3 regions of the Roseateles sp. GW823-FHT07B05 genome follow, and region 3 is predicted to be linked to each of the others. Evidence: riboswitches for the same ligand, from Rfam matches in the RefSeq annotation. Region 3 holds a riboswitch; each other region holds the start of a gene.
What was found. A riboswitch is a leader RNA that binds a small molecule or an ion and turns the genes downstream of it on or off. The one in region 3 is predicted to bind cyclic di-GMP.

Region 1 (5,908 bases), on a different contig from region 3:
GGCTGGTGGTGGTGAGCTTGGGCGCCGTGCTGGCGACAGGCGTGCTGCCGGTGGTGCCGGTCGTGCCGGCAGCGGCGCTGCCCAGGCTGGTCCACAGCGCCGTGGCATTGGGCGTGCCCCAGCCGGTGGGCGTGTCGTAGCCGGCCTTGGCCGTGCAGGTGGTGCAGCTGCCGTTGGTGCCGGTGGACACGTCCTTGAACGCGGCGGCGTAGGCCGTGGGCACGGCGCCCACCTGCTGGTACAGCGCTGCGTGCGGCTGGCCCAGCGCCGCCTTGCCCGATGCGGCGCGCTGTGCGTTGGCCACGGCCAGCAGGCCGGCCCATTGCGGCGTGGACAGGCTGGTGCCGCCGGCGCTGACCCAGCGCACCGCGGTCGTGCCCGGCGAGATGACGGCCACGTACTGGCCCGAGTTGGGGTTGGCGTTGAATGCCACGTCGGCCACCGCGCGGCGTGCGTAGCCGGCGATGCTGCCGCTTTGATAGGTGGGCAGCGCCACGTAGGCGCTGGTGCCGCCGCCGGTGCCGCTCCAGGTGGTTTCGCTGCGCGCGCCGCTGCCGCTGTACGTCAGCGTGGTGCCGCCCACGGCCAGCACGCGGCTGGACGCCGACGGCCACGACACCGCGGCGCCGTTGTCGCCGGTGGCGGCCAGGTAGCTCATGCCGGCGGTGTTGAAGACGCCGTCGTAGCCGGTCATCCAGCTGCCCTCGGCGGCGCCGAAGCTCATGGAGACGACGCCGGGCCCCATCTTGTTGGCCAGCGCGACGGCGTTGGAGAGGCTGGCGACGCCGGCGTCCGGCGCCTCGATGAGCACCAGGCGGGCCAGCGGCGCGGTGGCATGGGCCCACTGCACGTCCAGCGCGATCTCGGTGGCCCAGCCGCTGTCGTAGGCCGGCGCGGTGGCCGTCAGGTTGGCACCGGCGCTGTAGGCGACGACCAGCTCGCAGCTTGTTGCGGGCGCGGCCGCCAGCGGCAGCGCGGCGTTCGCGGCCAGCGTGCGCGTGGTGCAGCCGGGCAGGCCGAACTTGGTGTTGAACGCGGCCAGCTCGGCGGCGATGTTGGGGTCGTGCTTGGCGTTGACGATGTAGATCGTCTGGCCGGCGCCCAGCTGCGCGGGCGTGGCGCCGGCCAGCGCCGGCAGCCCGTAGGCGGCGCGGATCTGCGTGGGCGTGTAGGTGGTGACCGTCGTCGTCGTGGCCATCGGCGCGGCTTCGCCGGTGCCGGCGGCCATCGCGCGCGGGCGCAGCGCGTCGTCCAGCCCGGCCAGCGTCAGGCCGCGCGTGCCCACGCCGGCTGCCGCCTGCGCGCGGTGCGGCTCGGCGCCGTCCACCGGCTCGTCCAGCTGCACGGCGGCGGTGTGGAACTGGGGCAGCGCTTCGATGTCGCTGGCGGGCAGCGCCTCGTCCAGCGCCACGTTGAGCGTGAAGGCTGCCGGCGCGTCCGCCGCCAGCGTCTGGGTGGTGGGCGCGTCGGTGCCGGCACCGCCGCCGCAGGCGGTCAGGGCGGCACAGGCCAGCAGGCTGAGGGTCCAGGAGACGGGGGAACTGCGCATGGCCGGAATCTCGTGCAGGCGAGGGCCACGCCCGACAAGACCCGGCGGTCTTGGCGGCCCCGCTGCCATGGCGGCTGCGGATGCAGCGCGCGGTAGGCCGGAAGCTTTGCGTCCCCGCCTTTCGACGGGTTTGCCCTCAGGGTTGAAAACGATTGGAGTCTAGGGCGGCGCGCGGCCGCCGTGCACACCGCGGCCGCGCGCGGCCGTGACATCTGACGCGTCTCGTGCAGGCTGCGACGCGCTTCGTGCAGGCCCCGCCGCGTTTCGCCCACCCGCCTCGCGGCCACGTCGCCACCGCCCCTAGAGTGCCGGCCATGGACACACCCAACCCCCTCGCCACCGGCAACCGCTTCCAGCGCGCCTACTACCGCTGGGCGCTGCCTTACTACGAGCGCTTCGGCCGGCAGGACCCGATGCTGCGCGAGCGCGTCGAGCTCATCGACATCTACCTCTACTCGCGCCAGGGCCTGACGGCCTGGGCCGGCTGGCTGCTGTGCCTGCTGGGCGGCGCGTCCTGGCTGCATGGGCGCGGCATGGGCTGGGGGCCGTCGCTGGGCGTGGCCGCTCTGGTCATGGTGGGGCTGAGCGTCGCGCTGCTGGGCGTGTGGCTGCGGCCGCAGCAGCGGCCCGGGCGCGTGGTGGGCGGCTTCATGGGCGGCATGGTGCTGGGCATCGCGGCGATGCTGGCAGGCCTGAGCGTCGGCCGCGGGCTCGCCGGTCGCAGCTTCGACCTGGGCCAGGCGCTGGCGTCGCTGCAGGCTTCGGCGCTCACCGTGGTGCCGCTGGGCCTGAGCTTCGCGCTGCTGCTGACCGGCGTGGCGCGCGCCGGCCGCAGCGCGCGGGAGCGGCAGTTGTCGCGGCTGCAGCTGCTGGCCGAGCGCGACGCTGCCGCGCGCACCGCCGCCGAGGCCGACCTGCGGCTGCTGCAGGCGCAGATCCACCCGCACTTCGTCTTCAACACGCTGGCCACGCTGCAGCACTGGGTGGACCGCCGCGACGACCGCGCCGGCCCGCTGCTGCGCGAGCTGACCGGCTTCCTGCGCCGCAGCACCGAGCTGCTGGGCCGCGCCACGGTGACGCTGGCCGACGAGGCGCAGGCGGTGCGCCACTACCTCGCCATCCTGGCCGCGCGGCTGGACGGCCGCGTGCAGGGCGAGGTGCTCATCGCGCCGGAGCTGGCCGCCGAGCCGCTGCCGCCGGGCCTGCTGCTGACGCTGGTGGAGAACGCCGTGGAGCATGGGCTGGAACCCAAGATCGGCGACGGCCGGCTGCAGGTGGCGGCCGGCGGTGACCCCGGCGGCCGCTGGTGGCTGCGTGTCGATGACGATGGCCTGGGCTTGGCCGACGATGCCGCCGACGACGTGGGCCTGGCCAACCTGCGCCAGCGGCTGAAGCACCATTTCGGCGACCGTGCCCGCTTCACGCTGCAGCGCCGCGCCGAGGGCGGCACGCGCGCCGAGATCGAGGTGTCGCCATGACCCGGCTGCTGATCGCCGACGACGAACCCGCGCCCCGCGAACAGCTGGCCGACGCGCTGGCCCAGGCCTGGCCCGACGCGCAGATCGTGGCCCAGGCCGCACACGGCGCCGACGCGTGGGACCAGTGGCTGGCCCACGAGCCCGACGTGTGCTTCCTGGACATCCGCATGCCGGGGCTGTCGGGCATCGACGTGGCGCGGCGCATTGCGGGCCGCAGCGCGGTGGTGTTCGTCACGGCCTACGGCGACCATGCGCTGCAGGCCTTCGACGCGGGCGCGGTGGACTACCTCGTCAAGCCGCTGGAGCCGGCGCGGCTGGCGCAGGCGGTCGCGCGGCTGCGCGAGCGCCTGCAGCGCCCGCCGCCGGCGGCCGGTGCGCTGCAGCAGCTGCTGGAGCAGTTGGCCGCGCAGCAGCGCCGGCCGGCCTGGCCCGACACGCTGCAGGCCGGCGTGGGCAAGGAGGTGCGGCTGATCCGCATCGACGACGTCGTCTACTTCGAGTCGGACGCGCGCTACACCCGCGTCGTCTACCTGGAGGCCGGCCAGCAGCGCGACGCGCTGCTGCGCACGCCACTGAAGGACCTCATCGCGCAGCTGGACCCGGCCCGATTCCAGCAGGTGCACCGCTCGGTCGTCGTGGCCGGCGCGCAGATCGCCAGCGCGGTGCGCGACGACGACGGCGGCATGGTGCTGCGGCTGCGCGGCTCGGCCGATGTGCTGACCGTGTCGCGCCCCTTCCAGGGCCTGTTCAAGGGGCAGTGATCTCCACGGCAACGCCGCTCAGCACGGCGTTGCCGCTGAGCGGGTCGCGCGCGGCGTCGTCCAGCAGCGCGTTCATGTTCACGCCCGGCCGCTCGCGGGCCACGCCCAGCTGCACGCCGGCCAGGTCGTGCCCCCAGCCGTGCGGCAGGCTCACCACGCCGGGGCTCATGTCGGCGCTGCGCTCCACGCGGGCAATCAGCTCGCCCACAGAACTCTTCACTCGCGCGAACTCGGCCAGGCCCAGCCGGTCGGCGTCGCCGGGGTTCACGAGCAGCGTGCAGCGCTCCGGGCCCTTGGCCAGGATGGGCAGGTTGTGCATCCAGCTGTTGCCCGAGCGCGTGTCGCGGCGGCCGATGAGGCTGAACTCGGGCGCGGGTTCGGCTTTGACTTGAGCCAGGTCGGCCAGGATGCTGGGCGGCGCCAGTTCGATCTTGCCGCTGGGCGTGCGCAGCACTTCCGGAATGCGGGGCACCAGCGCGCCCAGGTCCACACCGCCGCCGTCCACCGTGCTGGCGGCCTTCACCTTCTTCAGGGTCAGGCCGCCGGGCTGGCGGCCGAACTGGTCGCCGTAGGGGCCCACGCGCAGCTGCAGGTCGATGAGGCGCTCGGGGCCGCGCCACGGGTCCAGCGCGGCCAGGATGGCGGGCGTCTGGTCGCCGGCAAAGCGGCGCACGTCGGACGCGATGGCCTCGTCGTCCAGCTGCGCCACGTCCACGCTCAGGCCGCGGCCTTCCAGCAGCGCGCACAGGCGCAGGAGGGTCTGCCACTCCTGCGGCGTGCCGGGCGCGGCGTCGAACACCGGGCCGCTGAAGCGCGCGTGGTTGCGGTGGCTGAGCTGCGGGAAGGCGACGTCGAAGTGCAGGTCTTCCAGCGGCGACAGGCCCGGCAGGATCACGTCGGCATGGCGCGTCGTCTCGTTGACGTAGATGTCCAGGCTCAGCATGAAGTCCAGCCCTTCCAGCGCCTTCGCCAGGCGCGGGCCGCCGGGGGCCGACAGCACCGGGTTGCTGGCGATGGTGATGAGCGCCTTGACCTGCCCGTCGCCAGGGGTCTCGATCTCTTCCGCGAGCACCGTGATGGGCAGCTCGCCGTAGATTTCCGGCGCGCCAGACACGCGGCTGCTGCGCCGGCCCGTCGTCACGCCCTTGCCGCGGCCGGGCTGACCCTGCGTGTTGGGCGCGAACGCGGCGGCCTTCGCGAACATCGCGCCGCCCTCGCGGTCGAGGTGGCCGGTCAGCACGTTGAGGAGGTCCACCAGCCACGAGTTCACCGTGCCGAAGCGCGTCGTGCAGGTGCCGATGCGGCCATAGACGGCGGCGCGTGGCGCGGCGGCCAGCTCGCGGGCGAGGCGGCGCTGCGTCTCGGCCGGGATGCCACAGCCGGCGGCCGTCACCTCCGGGGCGAAGGTCTGCACGGCGGCGCACGCGTCGTCCAGCCCGTTGACGTGCTCGGCCAGCCGGCCCAGGTTCACCAGCCCTTCGTCGAACAGCGTGTAGGCGATGCCGGCCAGCAGCAGCGCGTCGGCGCCGGGGCGGATGGGCAGGTGCTCGTCGGCGGCCGCGGCCGTCTCGCTGCGGCGCGGGTCGACGACGACGATGCGCCCGCCGCGCGCGCGCATCGCCTTGGCCTTGCCGCGGTAGTCGGGCACGGTCCACAGGCTGCCGTTGCTGACCATGGGGTTGCCGCCCAGGATGAGCAGATAGTCGCAGCGCTCGATGTCCGGCAGCGGGATGGACAGCCAGTGGCCGAACATCAGCGCGCTGCTGAGCTGCTTGGGCATCTGGTCCAGCGTGGAGGCGCTCATCACGTTGCGCGTGGCCAGCGACTTCACGAGCCGCGGCGTGTAGGCCAGCAGGCTGACCTTGTGCGCGGCCGGGTTGCCGATGGTCAGCGCCACCGCGTCGGCGCCGTGCCGCTCGCGCAGCGGCAGCAGCCGGCGCTCGATCTCGGCAAAGGCCTCGTCCCACGTCGCCTCGACGAAGACACCGTCGCGCTTGATCAGCGGCGTGCGCAGCCGGTCGGGGTCCTCGTGCAGGTCCTTCAGGCTGACGCCCTTGGGGCACAGGTAGCCGTGGCTGAACACATCCTTCTCGGCGCCGCGGATGGCGATGACCTTGGCG
Region 2 (5,908 bases), on a different contig from region 3:
ACGATGGAGTTCCAGGGCCTGCTGCCGGGGCTGAAGGCGCCGGTGCTGCCCAACCTGAAGGACCGCCTCATCGCCCACATGCTGATCGCCGTGGGCGGGCTGGCGTCGGCGCTGCTGCTCAACCGCATCCTCGGCGCGGCGCTGGCGCGCGCCATCGCCGAGGAAGCCCGCCTGGCCCGGCTGGTGCAGGCCGCGCACAACTGGGCCTGGGAGGCGGATGCGAACTTCCGCGTCCTGTCGCTGTCCGACGAGTTCGAGCCACTATCGGGCCACAAGCGCGAGGACTTCCTGAGGATGGGCCAGGCCGGCGGCGCGATGCTGGTGCGCGACGCCGACTACCACGCGCTGCTGGAGGACATCCGCGCCAAGCGCCCCTACCGCGACCGCATCAACGGCTTCCGCACGCCCGACGGCCGGCTGCTGTGGACACTGAGCTCCGGCGAGCCCCTGTTCGACGCCCAGGGCAGGCACGTGGGCTGGCGCGGCGTCAGCCACAACATCACGGGCGAGCGGCTCACGCTGCAGCAGCACCAGCGCACCGCTGACATGCTGGACCGGCTGCTGCGCGCCAGCCCCGACGCCATCTGCGTGGCGCGCATCGAGGACGGCCGCATCCGCTTCGCCAACTCCGGCTTCTGCTCGCTGGTGGGCCGCCACCGCGACGAGCTCATCGGCCGCTCCGGCCGCGAGCTGGGCCTGTGGCCCGACAGCAAGGAGCCGCGCCGCCTGGCCGCCGAACTGGCCTCAACCGGCATCGCGCGCGACTTCCGCTCCGCCATCTTGGTGCACGGCGAATGGCGCGACCTGCTGGTGTCCGCCGCGTCGCTGGACTGGGACGGCGAACCCGCGACGATGCTGATCGCGCGCGACATCACCGAGCGCGAGCGCGCCCGCATCGAGGCCGACGCCATCCTGGACCACGCCAGCGTCGGCATCGCGATGACGCGCCGCGGCCACTTCGAGCGCGTGAACCGGCACTGGCAGCAGATCTTCGGCGGCGCCGAGCCGCTGCCCGCCGAAGGCGCGCCCGGCCTGCCGGATGCCTGCGACGCGGCCGAGACGACCGACGCCGAGCACGCCTTCGAGGGCGACTACCTGCGCCCCGACGGCCAGCGCATCACCGTGCGGCTGAACGCGCGCCGCCTGCCGGCGCTGTCCGGCCGCCAGGAGACCGAAGCCGAGCACCCCACGCTGTGGGTGGCCGAGGACATCACCGAGCACCGCCGCCAGCAGCGCGAACTGCAGGCCGCCAAGCAGCAGGCCGAGACCGCCAGCCACGCCAAGAGCGCCTTCCTGGCGACGATGAGCCACGAGATCCGCACCCCGCTCAACGGCGTGCTGGGCCTGGCGCGGCTGCTGCAGCAGGGCGCGCCCGACGACATCCACCGCGACAAGTACCTCTCGCACCTCGTTGCCGCCGCCGAGTCGCTCAACGAGATCGTCTCCAACGTGCTGGACCTGTCCAAGATCGAGGCCGGCCACCTGGAGCTGGAGAAGATCGAGTTCGACCTGCACGCGCTGGCCAAGGCCAGCTTCGAGGGCTGCGCCGCGCTGGGTCGCGAACGCGGGCTGGACATGCAGCTGGACCTCTCCCCCGAGCTACCGCGGCTGGTCATCGGCGACCCGATGCGCGTGCGCCAGATCCTCGCCAACTTCCTCGTCAACGCGCTCAAGTTCACCGAGCGCGGCCACATCCGGCTCAACCTCGCACCGGCCGGGCCGGACCGCGTGCGGCTGTCGGTGCAGGACACCGGCATCGGCGTGCCACCCGACCAGCAGGCGCGGCTGTTCCGCCCGTTCGCGCAGGCGGACGACTCGACGACGCGCCGCTTCGGCGGCACGGGCCTGGGCCTGTCCATCTGCCGCGAGCTGGCCGCGCGCATGGGCGGCCACGTCGGCGTGGACAGTGACGGCCGCCACGGCTCCACGTTCTGGGCCAACCTCAGCCTGCCCACCAGCCTCACCATCGACGACACCGCCACGCGCCGGCGCATCCCCATCCCGCAGCGCTACCCGCTGGCCGGCCAGCGCCTGCTGGTGGCCGAGGACAACCCGGTCAACCGCCTCATCATCGCGGCGCTGCTGCAGCGGCTGGGTGCCGAGGTCATCGAGGCCGAGGACGGCGAGCAGGCCATCACGCTGGCCCGCGCCCAAGCCGGCCGGCTGGACGGCGTGCTGATGGACCTGCACATGCCCAAGGTCGACGGCCTGGAGGCCACGGCGCTGCTGCGCGCCGACCCCGCCACGGCCGCCCTGCCCATCCACGCCTTCACGGCCGCCGTGCTGGACCAGGAACGCCAGGCCGCGCTGGCCGCGGGCATGAACGGCTTCATCGCCAAGCCGGTGGCCGAGGCGGAGGTCATCCGCGTGCTGGGCCGGGGCTGAGCGCCCGTTGAACTTTTCACGTTCCGGCGCTGCCCGAGGCGCCAACTCGGCAAACGTGACCAATTGCATCCGCAAGAATCGCCGCCGGCACACCCGAGCGAAAGCCGGGGTCGCAAAGCTTCCGGTCTAACGCCTCCAGGCAACGACAGCGGGGCCGCATCACGTGCAGTCCAGGGGCGTCCACGCCCGCGGCTGCAACGTGCCGGCACCGCCCCACCGCCCAGCGGCGGTCAGACCCGCGACTCCCGCCCGCAACGGTTGATCCGTGCCGAGGTTTTCAAGGGAGATCCAATGTTCAGAACCCCCCTGCTCGTCGCCGTTGCGGCGGCGCTGTTCGCGGCCAACGCCCGCGCCGACGAGGCCGGCCAGCTCTACGAGGCCATGCGGGCCGGCAACTGCAAGACGGCGCTGGCGACCATGCAGGCCCGCGCCAACGCGGGCGACGGCAGCTTCCAATACACCCTCGGCCGCGCGCTGGCCAATGGCGTCTGCCTGCCGCGCAACGCCACGACGGCGGCCGGCTGGTACCGCAAGTCCGCCGACCAGGGCGTGGCCGATGCGCAGCTGGAGCTGGGCGTCGCGTTGCTGAACGGCACCGGCGTCAAGAAGGACGCGCGCCAGGCCCTCGCGTGGTGGGAGAAGGCCGCCGCCCAGGGCGAGCTGATCTCCCAGTACAACCTCGGGCTGGCCTACGAGAACGGCTGGGGCGTGCCCGTCGACCTGCAGCAGGCGACCGGCTGGCACCGCCGCGCGGCCGGGGGCGGCTATGCCGACTCGCAGCGCATGCTGGCCTTCGCGCTGCTGAACGGCGAAGGCGTCGAGAAGGACCCAGCACAGGCGGCGAGCTGGGCCCGCAAGGCCGCCGACCAGGGCGACGCGCCGGGGCAGCGGCTGCTGGGCTATTTGCTGGCCATCGGCAGCGGCGTCGACAAGGACGAGGCCCAGGCCGTCGCCTGGTACACCAAGGCCGCCCAGCAGGGCGATGCGCGCGCGCAGCGCCTGCTGGCCGTGGCCTTGTTCCAGGGCCGCGGCGCGGCCAAGGACGAGGCCCAGTCCGTGCCGTGGTTCCGCAAGGCCGCCGAACAGGGCGACCTGGAAGCGCAAAGCTGGATGGGCTATGTGCTGACCTTCGGGCGCGGCGCGGAGCGGGACGAGGCGCAGGGCGTCGCCTGGGACCGCAAGGCCGCCGAGCAGGGCGACGACCGCTCCCAGGTGCGGCTGGGCTGGGCGCTGGTGAACGGCCGCGGCGTCAAGCAGGACGAGCGCCAGGCCGTCACCTGGTTCCGCAAGAGCGCCGAGCAGGGAAGCGCCGGCGGGCAGCGTGCGCTGGGCTGGGCCATGACCGAAGGCCGCGGCACCGAGAAGGACGAGCGCCAGGGCATCACCTGGTACCGCAAGGCCGCCGAGCAGGGCAACGCCGACGCGCTGAACGACCTGGGCGTGTCGTACGAGCGCGGCCGCGGCGTGCTGCAGGACCATGCCGAGGCCGCCCGCTACTTCGAGCAGGCCGCCAAGACAGGCAACGCCTACGGCCAGCGCAACCTGGCGTTGGCGCTGCGCGAAGGGCGCGGCGTGAAGCAGGACACGGTGGCCGCCCACGCCTGGCTCAACCTCGCCGCAGCCAACGACGCCCCCCACCCCGACGCCGCCGAGGAGCGCGACGCGCTGGCCAAGAAGCTGTCGTCGCCACAGCTGCAGCAGGCGCAGCGGCTGGCGCGCGAATGGCGCGTCGGCCAGGGCCTGGGCCGCTCGTGACGCCTCGCCACCCCCATCACCGGAACCACCACATGAAATTCATCCAGCAAGCCCTGCTCACCGTCGCCCTGCTGCCCGCGCTGGCCATGGCCCAGGTGCAGGTCCTGGGCGTCGAGATCGCCGCCACGACGTCGCAGCAACTCAAGTCCAAACTGCCCGGCCAGGCGCGCCTGACCGACGGCGGCGTCAACAAGTTCAGCGGCGGGCGCCAGTTCACGACCGACGGTGCCGGCTACGGCATCGACAGCCTCAACGAAGTCACCTACATCTTCGACGCGCAGGACAAGCTGGCCGCCGTGCTGATGCAGCTGGGCAAGGAGCGCTTCGACGACCTGTTCAACACGTTGTCGGGCAAGTACAAGCTGACCGCGCAGCAGCGCCCCTTCGTCGGCAACAAGTCGGCGCGCTTCACGGCCAAGGGCGCGGTGGTCGAGCTGGACGCCCCGCACCTGAGCTTCGTCATGGACGTGCGCTACGTCCGCGACGACCTGATGAAAAGCTTCCTGGCCCAGAGCAAGGCCGAGGCGCAGCAGAAGAAGGCGGCGGAACAGAGCAAGTTCTGAGCACCGCACAATGGTGGGCACGCCGCTGCCCTCCACCGACGCCCCCGGCGCACAGCGGCGCGAGGACCCGCCATGCCCCTGCGCATCGTCCAGCTCGGCAGCCCGCGCGCACCCGATGAAGGCACCCGCATCGGCACGGTGCGCCGCCCGCCGCGCGGCGTGCCCAAGGCGGAGTTCGCGTCGCGCGACTTCTACGACGTCTGGTTCCCCACCCTCGCGCCCAGTGCCGACACGATGAAGCTGGGCCAGGCCGCCGCGAGCGATGCCGACTGGACGGCCTTCACGAAGAAGTACCGCACCGAGATGGCCCAGCCCGACGCGCAGCACGCGCTGGCGCTGCTGGCCACGTTGTCGGCGCAGGCCGACTTCTCGGTGGGTTGCTACTGCGAAGACGAGGCGCGCTGCCACCGGTCGGTGCTGCGCGCGCTGCTGATTGAGAAGGGCGCCACGCTGCGGGGCTGAGCCGCCGCGCGGCCGCCGCACATATTCACCCTCGAACAGGTGGTGGGCGGCGCGACAGGCCCCCGCAGAATGCGCCCCGCATGCTGCCCATCGTCCTCCTCGACCGCACCGACGCCCTCGCCCCCACGCTGGACCGCCCGCGCCCCGACCGCCTCGTCGCCGGCAACCCGCTGCGCCAGACCTGGGTGCTGCACGAGGCCGGCCCGGTCTCGGCCGGCGTGTGGGCATGCGAACCGGGCCGCTGGCGCATCGTGTTCCCCGCCACGCGTCAGGAGTACTTCCACGTGCTCAGCGGCCAGGTGCGGCTGCACGGCCCGCAGGGCGCCACCGACATCGGCCCCGGCCAGGGCGGCGTCATCCCGCCCGGCTTCGAGGGCGAGTTCGAGGTGGTGACGCCAGTCCGCAAGCAGTTCGTGCTGGTGGACACCGCCGCCTGAAAGGATTCCCGCCGATGACCACCGTCTGCCCCAAGTGCCGCGCCATGCGCCCCGCCGACACGCAGGCCCCTGCCTGGCAATGCCCGGCCTGCGGCGTGGCCTATGCCAAGGCCGGCCTGGCCACCGAGCCGCGCACCGCGGCCCGCGCCGCCCCCGCCAGCAGCGGCCTGCCGTGGCGCGCGCTGCTGACGGTGGTGGCCGTCATCGCCGGCCTGTGGTGGGGGCACCAGGCGCAGTTGCACAAGCGCGACTTCGGTGCGCTGCTGGGCGGCGGCGGCACGGACGAGGCCGCCATGCAGCAGCTCG
Region 3 (5,908 bases):
GGACGCGCTGCCCGAGGGCGTCACGCGCCTGCCCATCAAGACCATCCACGTCAACAAGAGCCCCATCGTCATCGGCAACCTGAAGACGCTCAGCCCGGCGATGGCGCAACGCTGGGGGCACGACACCGAGGCGCAGCTGGCCCACGCCCGGCTGCTGGCCGAGAAGGGCCGGCTGCTGGACGGCCTGTGGGCCGACGTCTTCCAGCGCGAGCCCTTCGACGCGGCCGACGTCGACGAAGACCTCTACGGCGGCTTCATCGGCAACGAGGATCGCCGCGCGCTGAACCGCGTGCGCACGACGCCGCCCGAGCAGCTCGCCGAGCGCGCCGCGCAAGGCAAGCTGGCCTTCCAGGACGGCCGGCTGGACGAGCTGGTGTTCCGCTGGCGCGCGCGCAACTTCCCCGCCAGCCTGGCGCCGCAGGAGGCCGAGCGCTGGCAGGCGCACCTCGCGGCGCGGCTGCACGAAGGCGAGGGCGGGGCGCAGACGCTGGCGGCCTTCATGGAACGCATCGACCAGCTGGGCGAGGCGGCCGACGAGCGCGGCGAAGCCATCCTGTCGGCGCTGTACGACTACGCCGAGCAGATCGCGCCATAGGCCGCGTTTCCCGTGATCTGCCGCATGGTCTAAAGCAACGAGTCCTGCGATAGTCGGGCCGAGAAAACCGCCCCAGGAGACCCCCATGACCAGCGCCGCCGCCCCTGAAGACACCACCGCCGCCCGCCTGCGCGCGCTGCTCGTGCGGGCGCCCACCGCCGTCGCCTTTGTTGCCGGCCAGCGCTTCGAGGTCGTCAGCGAGGAGTTCAACCACCTGTTCGGCTTCGGTGACGACACCGACCTGGCCGGCCAGGGCACCCGCAGCGTGCACACCACCGACCTCGCCCACACGGCGCTGCACGAGCGTGCCGCCGCCGCCTTCGCCGCCGGCCGGCCGCTGGACGAGGAGATCGAGTACGTCAAGCGCGACGGCCACCGCTTCTGGGGCCGGCTGCAGGCCACGCCGGTGCACTGGGAGCATCCGGCGGCCGAAGCGCTGTGGATCGTCGAGGACGTGACGACCGCCCGCGCCCAGCGGCTGCAGCCCACCTGGACGGCCAAGCACGATGCCGTCACCGAGCTGGCCAACCGTCGCGAGTTCGAGCGCCGCCTGACCGAGCACGTCGGCAGCCGCCGCAACGAGCCGGTGTCGGTGCTGTGGCTGGACGTCGACAAGTTCGGCGACGTCGTCAAGGACATGGGCGCCGAGGTGGGCGACCATTTCCTGTACGGCCTGGGCCAGATGCTGATCAGCAAGGTGCGCGCGTCCGACCTGGTGGCGCGGCTGGAGGAAGACCATTTCGCCATCCTGCTCCCCGACTGCGACCAGCACTACGCGCAGATCATTGCCGAGAAGATCCGCTCCGCCGTGGCGGCCTACCGGCTGCGCTGGGGCCTGCACCGCACGCGCGTGAAGGCGAGCCTGGGCGTCGTGCAGATCCACGCCACGCTGGGCACGGTGGACGCCGTGCTGGGCGCCGGTGCGCTGGCCTGCACGGAAGCCAAGGCGGCCGGCGGCGACAGCGTGCGCGTGTTCGTGTCGGCGGGCGGTTTCGAGGAGCTCGCGGGCTGATTTCACGGCCGCGCGCATGGCGAACCCCGGAAATGCGGGGTTTTTCGCCGGATGTTCTAAAGTTCAGCCAGCTGCTGCCGATATCACGGCCAGAGCGCTCAATACCTGAAATGCCATGAACGTCCCGCTGTCCACCGCCCTGTCCGGCATCTCCGCCGCGAATGAGCGCCTGCGCGCGTCGGCGTCCAACATCGCCAACCTGGCCACCAGCAACCAGTCCCGTCCCAGCGTCGAGCCGACGAACGTGGACAAGGTGCCCGAGCGCGAGATCAACCCGGCCAACGAGGTGGTCGAGCAGCAATCGGCGTCCTATGCCTTCGTCGCCAACCTGAAGGTGCTGCAGACGCAGCTCAACACCACCGGCGCGCTACTGGACATCAAGGCCTGAGCCTCGTCCCGTAGAGAAAAGGGCGCTGCCACGGCAGCGCCCTTTGTCATTTCAGCTGCCCACCTCCCGTGTGATCTGTGTGTTCGCGGCAGGCAAGCTGCGGGCCGAGCGCCGGGCTGCTCCCGAGCTGGCCCGCGGGCGAGGGGCGGTCAAGATCAGGCTTCCAGCCGGAAGCTGGCGACCGCGCGGGTCAGCTGCTCGGCCTGCAGGCGCAGGCTCTCGGCGGCGGCCGTGCTCTCCTCGGCCAGCGCGGCGTTGCGCTGGGTCATGTCGTCGAGCTGACCCATGGACTGGTGGATCTCGACGATGCCCTTGTCCTGCTCGCGAGAGCTCTGGCTGATCTGACCCACCATCGCCGACACGCGCTGCACCTGGGTGACGATCTCGCCCATGACGGCGCCGGTGCCGCGCACCAGCTCGCTGCTGTCCTGCACCTGCTCGACCGAGCCCTGCACCAGGCCCTTGATCTCGCGGGCGGCCTCGGCGCAGCGCTGTGCCAGCGTGCGCACCTCGCCGGCCACGACGGCGAAGCCGCGCCCTTGCTCGCCGGCACGGGCGGCTTCCACGGCCGCGTTCAGCGCCAGGATGTTGGTCTGGAAGGCGATGCCGTCGATGGTGCCGATGATGTCGGCGATGCGCCGGCTGGAGGCTTCCAGGCGGTCGATCTGGCTGACGGCGCGCTCCACCAGCGCGCCACCGCGCTCGGCCACCGCGCGGGCCTGGCCGGCCAGCTGGTTGGCTTCGTGGGCTTGCTCGGCGCCGTTCTTCACGTTGCCGCTGATCTGCTCGACGCTGGCGGCCGTCTGCTGCAGCGACGAGGCCTGCTCCTCGGTGCGGGCGCTGAGGTCCTGGTTGCCCTGGGCGATCTGCTGGCTGGCCGTGGCCACCGAGGCCACGCTTTCACGCACGCTGCCGACGATGTCGCGCAGGCCGTGCTGCATGGCGCCCAGCGCGGTCAGCATGTCGGCGGCCTCGTCCCGGCCACGTGCCCGCACAGGCTGGCTGAGGTCGCCCGCGGCCATGCGTCGCGCTTCGCGCACGGCCCGGCGCAGCGGCGCGACGATGGAGCGCGTGATGCCCCAGCACAGCAGGCCGCCCAGCACCAGCAGCGCGGCGCCGCCCGCCAGCACGAGCAGGCGGGAGCGCTGGTACAGCGCGTCGGCGTCGTCGGCCGTCTTGGCGATGCGGGCGATCTCGCGCGCCTTGATCTCGTCGACCTGCTTCGTGTAGGCCAGCTGCGACTCGCGCAGGCTGAGCTCCAGCAGCTCGGTGGCCTCGCCCATCTCGCCGGCACGGATGTGCAGCAGGAAGGCGCTCAGGTCGTTCTCGAACTTGTCGCCCAGCAGCTGGGCCTGGGCCACCAGTCGGCGGCCCTCCTCGGAGCGCACGCTGGGGACGATCTCGGCCCACAGGCGCTGGTTGTCCTCGCGGGCCTTGGCGATGGAGGCCAGCCAGCCGGTCTGCTTCTGCAGGTCGTCGTACAGCAGGATGTTGCGGGTCTGGCGCGCGATCTTGTTGATGTTGTCGGCGACGGTGACCAGGCGCTCCACCTTGGGCAGGCGGTCGTCGCGGATGAAGCGCAGCTGGTCGGCCAGGTCATGCAGCCCCGTCAGGGCCAGAGCGCACAGCGCCGCCATGGCGAGCAGCAGCGCGAAGAAGCTGGCGGCCAGTCGGGGGCCGATCTTGAAACGGGTCAGCAGTTGGATCATGGGCGGGCAACGGGTGGTTGCCCAGGGCGCAGGGGCCCTCGCCCGGCAGGGCGGAGGTTCTGGCGGCCCCGCTGCCATGGGCGGCGCGGGTGCGCTGCCGGTAGGCCGGTGGCTTTGCGTATCCGGCTTTCGCACGGACTTGCCCTGGACAGAGGTGGGAGTGGCGGGCCCCGGCCGCTGGCGGACGGGATGACACGAATTCTTACATTCAGGTAACAGCCGACGCGAAAATGCAAACGTTTGCTAGAGCGGCCACTCCAGGTGCTGAGGTTGGCGATGTGCGGAGTTCACGGGCGGGGGCAGGGCTTGCCGGCGACACGCGGCGATGGCGCCAACAAAAAGCCCGCCGGGCTTGCGCGCGGCGGGCGGGTGCGGTGGGGCTTGGGCCAGCGAGCGCTGGCTCAGGCTCAGCAGGCCGGGGCGGTGGCCTTGGCGGCCTCGGCGTATTCCTCGATCTGGTCGAAGTTCATGTAGCGGTAGACACTGGCCTTGTCCGCGTCGATGACGCCCATCTCCTTCAGGTACTCCTCCTTGGTCGGCAGGCGGCCCAGGCGGGACGCGATGGCCGCCAGCTCCGCCGAGCCCAGGAACACGTTGGTGTTCTTGCCCAGGCGGTTCGGGAAGTTGCGGGTGGACGTGGAGATGACGGTGGCGCCTTCACGCACCTGGGCCTGGTTGCCCATGCACAGGCTGCAGCCCGGCATTTCGGTGCGCGCACCGGCCGTGCCGAAGGCGGCGTAGTGGCCTTCCTTGATCAGCTCGCTCTGGTCCATCTTGGTCGGCGGGGCGACCCACAGCTTGACCGGGATGTCGCGCTGGCCACCCAGCAGCTTGGCCGCGGCGCGGAAGTGGCCGATGTTGGTCATGCACGAGCCGATGAAGGCCTCGTCGATCTTGGTGCCGGCGACTTCGGACAGGAACTTGGCGTCGTCCGGGTCGTTGGGGCAGCAGACGATCGGTTCCTTGATGTCGGCCAGGTCGATCTCGATGACGTGGGCGTATTCGGCGTCCTTGTCGGCTTCCAGCAGTTCGGGGTTGGCCAGCCAGGCTTCGACCTTCTCGATGCGGCGCTGCAGCGTCTTCGCGTCGGCATAACCGTCGGCGATCATGTTCTTCATCAGCACGATGTTGCTGGTGAGGTATTCCTTGATCGGCTCGGGGTTGAGCTTGATCGTGCAGCCGGCGGCGGAGCGCTCGGCGGACGCGTCGGACAGCTCGAAGGCTTGCTCGACCTTCAGGTCCGGCAGGCCTTCGATTTCCAGGATGCGGCCCGAGAAGGCGTTCTTCTTGCCAGCCTTGGCGACCGTCAGCAGGCCGGCCTTGATGGCGTACAGCGGGATGGCGTGCACGAGGTCGCGCAGCGTCACGCCCGGCTGCATCTCGCCCTTGAAGCGGACGAGCACGGACTCGGGCATGTCCAGCGGCATGACGCCGGTGGCGGCGCCGAAGGCGACCAGACCGGAGCCGGCCGGGAACGAGATGCCGATGGGGAAGCGGGTGTGCGAGTCGCCGCCGGTGCCGACGGTGTCGGGCAGCAGCAGGCGGTTCAGCCAGCTGTGGATGACGCCGTCACCCGGGCGCAGGGCCACGCCGCCGCGGTTGCTGATGAAGGCGGGCAGCTCGCGGTGGGTCTTCACGTCCACTGGCTTCGGGTAGGCGGCCGTGTGGCAGAAGGACTGCATGACCAGGTCGGCCGAGAAGCCCAGGCAGGCCAGGTCTTTCAGCTCGTCGCGGGTCATCGGGCCGGTCGTGTCTTGCGAGCCGACCGTCGTCATCTTGGGTTCGCAGTAGGTGCCCGGGCGCACGCCCTGGCCTTCCGGCAGGCCGACGGCGCGGCCGACCATCTTCTGCGCCAGCGTGAAGCCGGCCTTGGTCTCGGCGGGCGCCGAGGGCAGGCGGAACAGCGTGGAGGCCGGCAGGCCCAGGAACTCACGCGCCTTGGCGGTCAGCGAGCGGCCGATAATGAGGTTGATGCGGCCGCCGGCGCGCACTTCGTCGAACAGCACATCGCTCTTGAGCTTGAACTCGGCGACGGTCTCGCCGTTCTTCACCAGCTTGCCGTCGTAGGGCAGCACGTCGATGACGTCGCCCATTTCCAGCTTGGACACGTCGACTTCGATCGGCAGCGAGCCGGAGTCTTCCTGGGTGTTGAAGAAGATCGGGGCGATCTTGCCGCCCAGCGTGACGCCGCCGAAGCGCTTGTT

Region 1: another riboswitch for cyclic di-GMP. It lies ahead of AC1Q7O_RS17820 (S53 family peptidase); the one in region 3 lies ahead of AC1Q7O_RS05720 (methyl-accepting chemotaxis protein).
Region 2: another riboswitch for cyclic di-GMP. It lies ahead of AC1Q7O_RS10710 (tetratricopeptide repeat protein); the one in region 3 lies ahead of AC1Q7O_RS05720 (methyl-accepting chemotaxis protein).

Annotation. Positions count from the first base shown of each region.
Region 1 covers NZ_JBXAGX010000008.1:84,257-90,164, reverse strand. Annotated here, with positions in the region: gene AC1Q7O_RS17820 (S53 family peptidase) at 1-1,549, opposite strand, end outside; cyclic di-GMP riboswitch class I at 1,599-1,694, opposite strand; gene AC1Q7O_RS17815 (sensor histidine kinase) at 1,864-3,027, shown strand; gene AC1Q7O_RS17810 (LytR/AlgR family response regulator transcription factor) at 3,024-3,788, shown strand; gene AC1Q7O_RS17805 (molybdopterin-dependent oxidoreductase) at 3,775-5,908, opposite strand, start outside.
Region 2 covers NZ_JBXAGX010000004.1:73,935-79,842, forward strand. Annotated here, with positions in the region: gene AC1Q7O_RS10705 (PAS domain-containing hybrid sensor histidine kinase/response regulator) at 1-2,385, shown strand, start outside; cyclic di-GMP riboswitch class I at 2,462-2,547, shown strand; gene AC1Q7O_RS10710 (tetratricopeptide repeat protein) at 2,677-4,140, shown strand; gene AC1Q7O_RS10715 (hypothetical protein) at 4,173-4,703, shown strand; gene AC1Q7O_RS10720 (DUF488 domain-containing protein) at 4,776-5,165, shown strand; gene AC1Q7O_RS10725 (cupin domain-containing protein) at 5,246-5,602, shown strand; gene AC1Q7O_RS10730 (glutaredoxin family protein) at 5,617-5,908, shown strand, end outside.
Region 3 covers NZ_JBXAGX010000002.1:325,943-331,850, reverse strand. Annotated here, with positions in the region: gene sbcB (exodeoxyribonuclease I) at 1-595, shown strand, start outside; gene AC1Q7O_RS05730 (GGDEF domain-containing protein) at 681-1,607, shown strand; gene AC1Q7O_RS05725 (flagellar basal body rod protein FlgC) at 1,723-1,995, shown strand; gene AC1Q7O_RS05720 (methyl-accepting chemotaxis protein) at 2,151-3,704, opposite strand; cyclic di-GMP riboswitch class I at 3,763-3,858, opposite strand; gene acnB (bifunctional aconitate hydratase 2/2-methylisocitrate dehydratase) at 4,112-5,908, opposite strand, start outside.